DNA from 2 places in the Streptomyces sp. CC224B genome. Region 1 is predicted to be linked to the other one. Evidence: riboswitches for the same ligand, from Rfam matches in the RefSeq annotation. Region 1 holds a riboswitch; the other holds the start of a gene.
What was found. Region 1 has a riboswitch for ZMP and ZTP ahead of glyA (serine hydroxymethyltransferase). Riboswitches for the same ligand answer to the same signal wherever they lie in the genome.
Positions count from the first base shown of each region.

Region 2: linked by a shared signal. The riboswitch ahead of QK440_RS09740 (bifunctional 5,10-methylenetetrahydrofolate dehydrogenase/5,10-methenyltetrahydrofolate cyclohydrolase) and the one ahead of glyA (serine hydroxymethyltransferase) in region 1 are both predicted to bind ZMP and ZTP.

Region 1 is NZ_JASCXL010000019.1:69,964-73,357, reverse strand. It holds gene QK440_RS10325 (hypothetical protein) at 1-452, shown strand, start outside; gene glyA (serine hydroxymethyltransferase) at 559-1,860, opposite strand; ZMP/ZTP riboswitch at 1,903-1,993, opposite strand; gene rocD (ornithine--oxo-acid transaminase) at 2,166-3,368, shown strand; gene QK440_RS10310 (BTAD domain-containing putative transcriptional regulator) at 3,365-3,394, opposite strand, start outside.
Region 2 is NZ_JASCXL010000018.1:19,503-22,896, reverse strand. It holds gene QK440_RS09755 (TetR family transcriptional regulator) at 1-95, shown strand, start outside; gene QK440_RS09750 (GNAT family N-acetyltransferase) at 364-894, opposite strand; gene QK440_RS09745 (VOC family protein) at 1,228-1,599, shown strand; ZMP/ZTP riboswitch at 1,652-1,738, shown strand; gene QK440_RS09740 (bifunctional 5,10-methylenetetrahydrofolate dehydrogenase/5,10-methenyltetrahydrofolate cyclohydrolase) at 1,760-2,629, shown strand; gene QK440_RS09735 (cysteine hydrolase family protein) at 2,693-3,340, opposite strand.

The DNA.
Region 1 (3,394 bases):
TCCTGGGCGACGGCGGGACGGGCACCCGGGAGCACCCCGACGGCCTCGCCGGGGCCGGGGGCCGCCAGATCACCGTCACCTGGATGGTGCACGACGTGCACCCGTGGCGCGTGGACCGGGTCTACCCCCGGGGCAGGGGCCCGGTGTGGGTCCACACGACCACGGACATGGACTCGATGAAGGGCACGTGGCACAGGGCGGACCGCCCGGCAGCCGTGCGCGCGCTCCTCCGGTCCCTGCACGTCCTGGGAGAGAAGGCCCCGGAGGGCCGCGCCGGCATACCCCCGTCCCGGCCCTACCCCGCACGGGCCGAGGTCGCCGCCGCCCCGGCCGCCCCGCCCCGGAACACCACCGACACCGGCTGGTCCTGGACGCTCCCGAGCGTGGCAGCAGGCGCCCTGATGGGCGCCATGGCGACGACGTACTACCACCGCCGCCGCAGGCACGCGTGACGGCCGGGGCGGGGCCACCTGCCCGCGGGAGGCAGTCGAGCAGGGGCCCGGCGCGACGGGGCACCGGGGCCACCGGGTGGCAGCCCCGGCCCCGGGGACACGGGGCTCACCCCGTGGGCAGGCCCGGTGCGGGGTGTGTGGACATCAGGTCGGCCACTTCGGCGCGGATCTTCGCGAGGGCGTCCTCGTCCTCCTCGCGTGCCGCCCGCACGCCCCGGTCGATCCACTCCGCGACGACGGCCATGTGCTCGGTTCCCAGTCCGCGGGAGGTCAGGGAGGGCGTCCCGATCCGTACCCCGGAGGGATCGAACGGCTTCCTGGGGTCGTAGGGCACGGTGTTGTAGTTGACGACGATCCCGGCCCGGTCGAGGGCCTTCGCGGCGACCTTGCCCGGCACGTCCTTGGGCGTGAGGTCCATCAGGATCAGGTGGTTGTCGGTGCCGCCGGAGACCAGGACGAAGCCGCGGGCCAGCAGCGCCTCGGCGAGCGCCCTGGCGTTGGCGACGACGGCGTGGGCGTAGTCGCGGAAGGAGGGCAGGGAGGCCTCGTGCAGGGCGACGGCGATGGCGGCGGTGGTCTGGTTGTGGGGGCCGCCCTGGAGGCCGGGGAAGACGGCCTTGTCGATGGCCTTGGCGTGCTCCTCGCGGGCCAGGAGCATCGCGCCGCGCGGCCCGCGCAGGGTCTTGTGGGTGGTGGTGGAGACGACGTCGGCATGCGGCACGGGTGACGGGTGGGCGCCGCCGGCGACCAGGCCGGCGATGTGGGCGATGTCGGCGACGAGGACGGCGCCCGCCTCCCGGGCGATCTCGGCGAAGGCGGCGAAGTCGATCGTGCGGGGCAGCGCGGTGCCGCCGCAGAAGATCAGCTTGGGCCTCTCCTTCAGGGCGAGGTCGCGGACGGCGTCGAAGTCGATGAGCCCGGTGTCCTGGCGGACGCCGTACTGCACGCCGCGGAACCAGCGGCCGGTGGCGGAGACGCCCCAGCCGTGGGTGAGGTGGCCGCCCATGGGCAGGGCCATGCCCATGACGGTGTCGCCGGGCTCGGCGAAGGCGAGGTAGGCGGCGAGGTTGGCCGGGGACCCGGAGTACGGCTGGACGTTGGCGTGGTCGGTGCCGAAGACGGCCTTGGCGCGAGCGACGGCGAGGCGCTCGACCTGGTCGATGTTCTGCTGGCCCTCGTAGTAGCGGCGCCCCGGGTAGCCCTCGCTGTACTTGTTCTGCAGGACGGTGCCGGAGGCTTCGAGGACGGCGGCGGAGACGTAGTTCTCGCTGGGGATGAGGCGCAGCGTGTCGGCCTGGAGCTGTTCCTCGGCGGCGACGAGCGCGGCGAGCTCCGGGTCGGCGGCGGCGAGGGCGGGGTGCCGCGCGGCGTCCCGCGTGGTGTCCTGCGCGGGAGAAGGGGGTGTCATGGCGTCCTCCGGGGCGAGCGGTGATGGTGTCCGATCGTGGTCCCGGGGTGCCCAGGCGGGCGGCACCTCGAAGGTGTTGCCTCGCACGGCTCCCTCAGGGTCGATTCCCTGTGCGCCAGTCGCCGTGCTGTGGAAACCAGGGTAGCGGGCACGCCGCCGTGTCAGGGTTCGCTCACGGTGCGAGCGACGATAGGTATGGGGCCACGAAGGCGCCCCTGTCCCCCATTGAACCGCGAGACCCTCCTTGCGCCGTTGGAAGCCGTAGGACCGCACAACGGAGTGCGAACGCGAGAAACGGAGTTCCCGTGTCTGCTACGGAAGACCTCATCGCCTCGGCCGAAGCGCACAGCGCGCACAACTACCACCCCCTTCCCGTCGTCGTCGCGTCGGCGGAGGGCGCGTGGATGACGGACGTCGAGGGCCGCCGGTACCTCGACATGCTCGCCGGGTACTCGGCACTCAACTTCGGCCACGGCAACCCCCGGCTCGTCGAGGCCGCCAGGAAGCAGTTGGGGCGGGTGACACTGACGTCGCGCGCGTTCCACCACGACCGGTTCGCGGAGTTCTGTACGCGGCTCGGGGCCCTGTGCGGCAAGGAGATGGTGCTGCCGATGAACACGGGCGCCGAGGCCGTGGAGACGGCGGTGAAGACCGCGCGGAAGTGGGGGTACCGGGTCAAGGGCGTCCCGGACGGGCGCGCGCGGATCGTGGTGGCGAGCGGCAACTTCCACGGCCGTACGACGACGATCGTCAGCTTCTCCACCGACCCGGAGGCGCGGTCGGACTACGGCCCGTTCACCCCGGGCTTCGACATCGTGCCGTTCGGCGACCTGGAGGCGCTGCGGGCGGCGGTCACCGAGGACACGGTCGCGGTGCTCCTGGAGCCGGTGCAGGGCGAGGCGGGGGTGCTCGTGCCGCCGCCGGGATACCTGCCGGGCGTCCGGGAGCTGACGCGTGAGCGCGGGGTGCTGTTCGTCGCGGACGAGATCCAGTCGGGTCTCGGCCGGACGGGGCGGACGTTCGCGTGCGAGCACGAGGGCGTGGTGCCGGACGTGTACCTGCTGGGCAAGGCGCTGGGCGGCGGTGTGGTGCCGGTGTCGGCGGTGGTGGCGGACGCGGACGTGCTCGGGGTGTTCCGGCCGGGCGAGCACGGCTCGACGTTCGGCGGCAACCCGCTGGCGTGCGCGGTGGCGCTGGAGGTCGTGGCGATGCTGGAGACGGGCGAGTACCAGCAGCGGGCGACGGAGCTGGGCGAGCACCTGCACGCGGAGCTGGGCCTGCTCGCGGGCTCCGGGAAGGTGGTGGAGGTGCGCGGGCGCGGCCTGTGGGCCGGGGTGGACATCGACCCGGCGCACGGCACGGGCCGGGAGATCTCCGAGAAGCTCATGGCCCGCGGCGTCCTGGTGAAGGACACCCACGGCTCGACGATCCGGATCGCTCCCCCGCTGGTGATCAGCAAGGAGGACCTGGACTGGGGGCTCGACCAGCTCCGGGCGGTGCTCTCCTAGCCGTCCGCGGCCCCGGCCCCGGCCGC
Region 2 (3,394 bases), on a different contig from region 1:
TGCTGCTCCAGGCCCTCCTGGCCGACAAGCCCCCCACGCCCGACGAGTTCGAGGAACTGCTGCGCGAGCTGCTGCCGGACCCGGACGGGGCCTGAACCCGGCGGGCGCCACAGCCGCGGCCGCGGTGACGCGCGTACGCCGTCCCGGCGGCGCGGCGGCGCTGGCCGTTCCAGGCTCAGCCCGGCCGGGAAGACGGGGGCCGCCGCCGACCACGGCGGCGGCAAGGTACAGGAGGAACGCGTGCGTGTCCTCGCCGGACCCGGCCCGGCCCGGCCGAAGTCGCCGTCCTCGTCGGCAACGACGTACTCGTCCATCGACGCGGCCGCCGACTGGATCGGCCTGCCCACACGTCTCCTCTTCGGCTCACGGGGGCCGCCCCCGCCTCAGCCGGGTGCCGTGCCGGACCTCAGCGGGCGGTACAGCCAGACATAGGCGACCGGCTGCCGCGCGCTTCAGAGGGCGGCGCCCTCGGCGGCCACCGGGGTGAAGCCCGCTGCCCGGAGAGCAGGCCAGGGCGGGGGTGTTGGCCGGGTGCACGCGCAGGAACGCCGCGCGCAGGCCGGTCCCCCGCGCCTCGGCGAACAGGGCACGCACCAGGGTCCGGCCCAGGCCGCGGCCGCGCTCCCGCGGGGCCACGATGATCCGGGCCGGCTCGACCTCGTCCTCCGCCTCGTCCGGCCACAGCTCCCCGTACCCGACGGGCCGACCACCGGCAACGAGCAGGCGGGCCCGCACCCCGCTCCCCCGGCACCAGCCGGCAACGGCGCGGCCGGTCACCGGGTACCGGTACTCCCCGCACCACAGCACGGCCTCGACGACGGACCGCGCCCAGGCAGCCACGGCCGGGGCGTGCTCCGGGGCGAAGGGGACGAGGGTGACGGGGTCCGCGGTCACGTGCCCACTGTCGCCGCGGGGACCCGGCGGAGCCACCGGTTCGCCGGGACGGCGCGCCGTCGTCCGTCGGGGGATGGCGGCCATGGCGTGTCACACGGGACGCGTGCGGCTGCCGCCGACACGCGGACAGGGTGCGGCGGGCCCTGTGCGGCCGCCCCGCGTGGAAAAGTGCCTGTCCGGCCGCCGTTCGGCTGCCCGGTGGCGGTTCGCACGGAGTGCGTGCCTCTGCCGTACCGGTGCCCTGGTATGCGGGCGGCGCGCGCGGGCACCCGTGGCCCGGTGGCCGCCGAGGCGCGCCACGACCGTGTGTGGACCTGGACGAGGAGAACGCCAATGCCTGTAGCCCGATACTGTCTCGTCGCTCTGGACTGCCCCGATCCGCCCGCCCTCGCCGGCTTCTACAAGGCGCTCCTCGGCGGCACCGTGGAGAAGTACGACGACAACTGGTACGACCTGTACACGCCGGACGGCAACCGCGTGGCCTTCCAGCGCGCCCCGGACCACCGCCCGCCGCAGTGGCCGCGCGCCGACGCCAACTCCCAGCAGCTCCACCTGGACCTCACCGTCGAGGACATGGCGGAGGCGGAGAGCGAGGCCCTGGCGCTGGGCGCCATGCCGCTGGACCTGGACGACAAGGACGGGCAGCGCGGGTTCCGCGTGTACGCGGACCCGGCGGGGCACCCCTTCTGCCTCTGCCGGGCCTGACGGACCGGGGCGGGGCTCGCCGGCGGGCCGCCGCCCCCGTTCGACTACAGTGGCCGCGGGCCGTGACTGGCGCTGGGGTGGAGCACCACCGGGGAGCGGCCTGACGCAGATGTCGATGCCGTGCGCCTGGGCGAGTGGTCAACCACGCCTGGAGGCGGCCATGTCCCCCACCACCACGACCGTTCCCGCCCAGCTCATGGACGGCACCGCGCTCGCACGGCGCGTCGCCGAGGAGACCGCGGCCCGCGCGGCCGAGGTCGCCCGGCGCACGGGCAGCGCCCCCTGCCTGGCGACCGTGCTCGTGGGTGAGGACCCCGCGTCGGTCACGTACGTACGGATGAAGCGGAACCGCTGCACCAAGGCCGGGATCGTCTCGCGGCACCTCGCGCTGCCCGCCGCGACCACGACCGAAGAGCTCGTCGGCACCCTGCGCGCGCTCTCCGAGGACCCGACGGTGCACGGCATCCTGCTCCAGCACCCGGTCGGGGACCACATCGACGAGCGGGCGGCGTTCGAGGCCATCGCGCCGGAGAAGGACGTCGACGGCGTCACGCTCAGCTCGTTCGCGGCGATGAGCTTCGGCCGGCCCGGCTTCGTGTCCTGCACCCCGGGCGGGATCATGCGCCTCCTCGACGCGTACGACGTGGACCTCGCCGGGAAGCGCGCCGCCGTGGTCGGCCGCAGCGCGATCCTCGGCAAGCCCGCCGGGATGCTGCTGCTCGCCCGGGACGCCACGGTGACGTACTGCCACTCGCGCACCGCGGACCTGTCGGCGCACGTCCGTGAGGCCGACGTCGTCGTGGCGGCCGTGGGCCGCCCGCGGCTGATCCGCGGCGAGGACGTCAAGCCGGGCGCGGTGGTGATCGACGCCGGGTACAACCCGGGCAACATCGGCGACGTCGACTTCGACGGCGCCCTGCACCGCGCCCGCCTCATCACCCCGGTCCCGGGCGGCGTCGGCCCGATGACGATCGCGGTGCTCCTGGACCAGACCGTGACGGCGGCGGAGCGGCAGCTCGGACCGGCCTGACCGCCGCCGGGCCACGGCCCCTGGGCGGGCGACGCGCCTGTCACCCGCCCAGGGGCCGCCTGCTCAGGCGTCGAGGGCGTCGACGTCCGCGACCACCGTGCCGAACAGGTCCGTGACCGTCGTCAGGGCGGCGGCCTTGAGCGCGGCCGCGGGCAGGACCGCGCCGTCCGGGGCCCGGAGGGCGCGGGTGGCGGTGGCCTCGGCGATGACAGTGGGGCGGTACCCGTGCTGGAAGGCACCCTGCGCGGTGAAGGCCACGCACATGTGCGTCATGAACCCGGCGAGTACGAGGTCCTTGCCCGGCGCGGCACCGAGGCCGCTCAGGGTCTTCTCCAGGTCGGTGGCGTGGAAGGCGTCGGGGAACCGCTTGACGACGACGGGTTCGCCGTCCGCCGGGGCGACCTCGTCGATGATCGCCCCGATGTGGGCGCGGATGTCGTACGGGGTGCCCTCCCCGCCGTCGTTGACGACGTGGACGACCGGGGTGCCCGCGGCGCGGGCGCGCCCCAGCAGCCGGGCGCCCGCCGCGAGGGCTTCGTCGGCGCCCCTCAGGGCCATGACGCCGGTGCGGTACGTGTTCTGGAAGTCGATCATGATCAGGACGGAGTCGGCCAGCCGGGGCGGGCGGCCGTCCAGGCCGATCACGTCGCGCAGGGGCGTGGACGGGTGCGTCGCGGACGAGTGCGTCGCGGTCGGGTGCGGGGTGTTCATTGGGACCTTTCTGGATATGGGCATGACAAAATAGAGGGATGAGCGGGAGAGTCG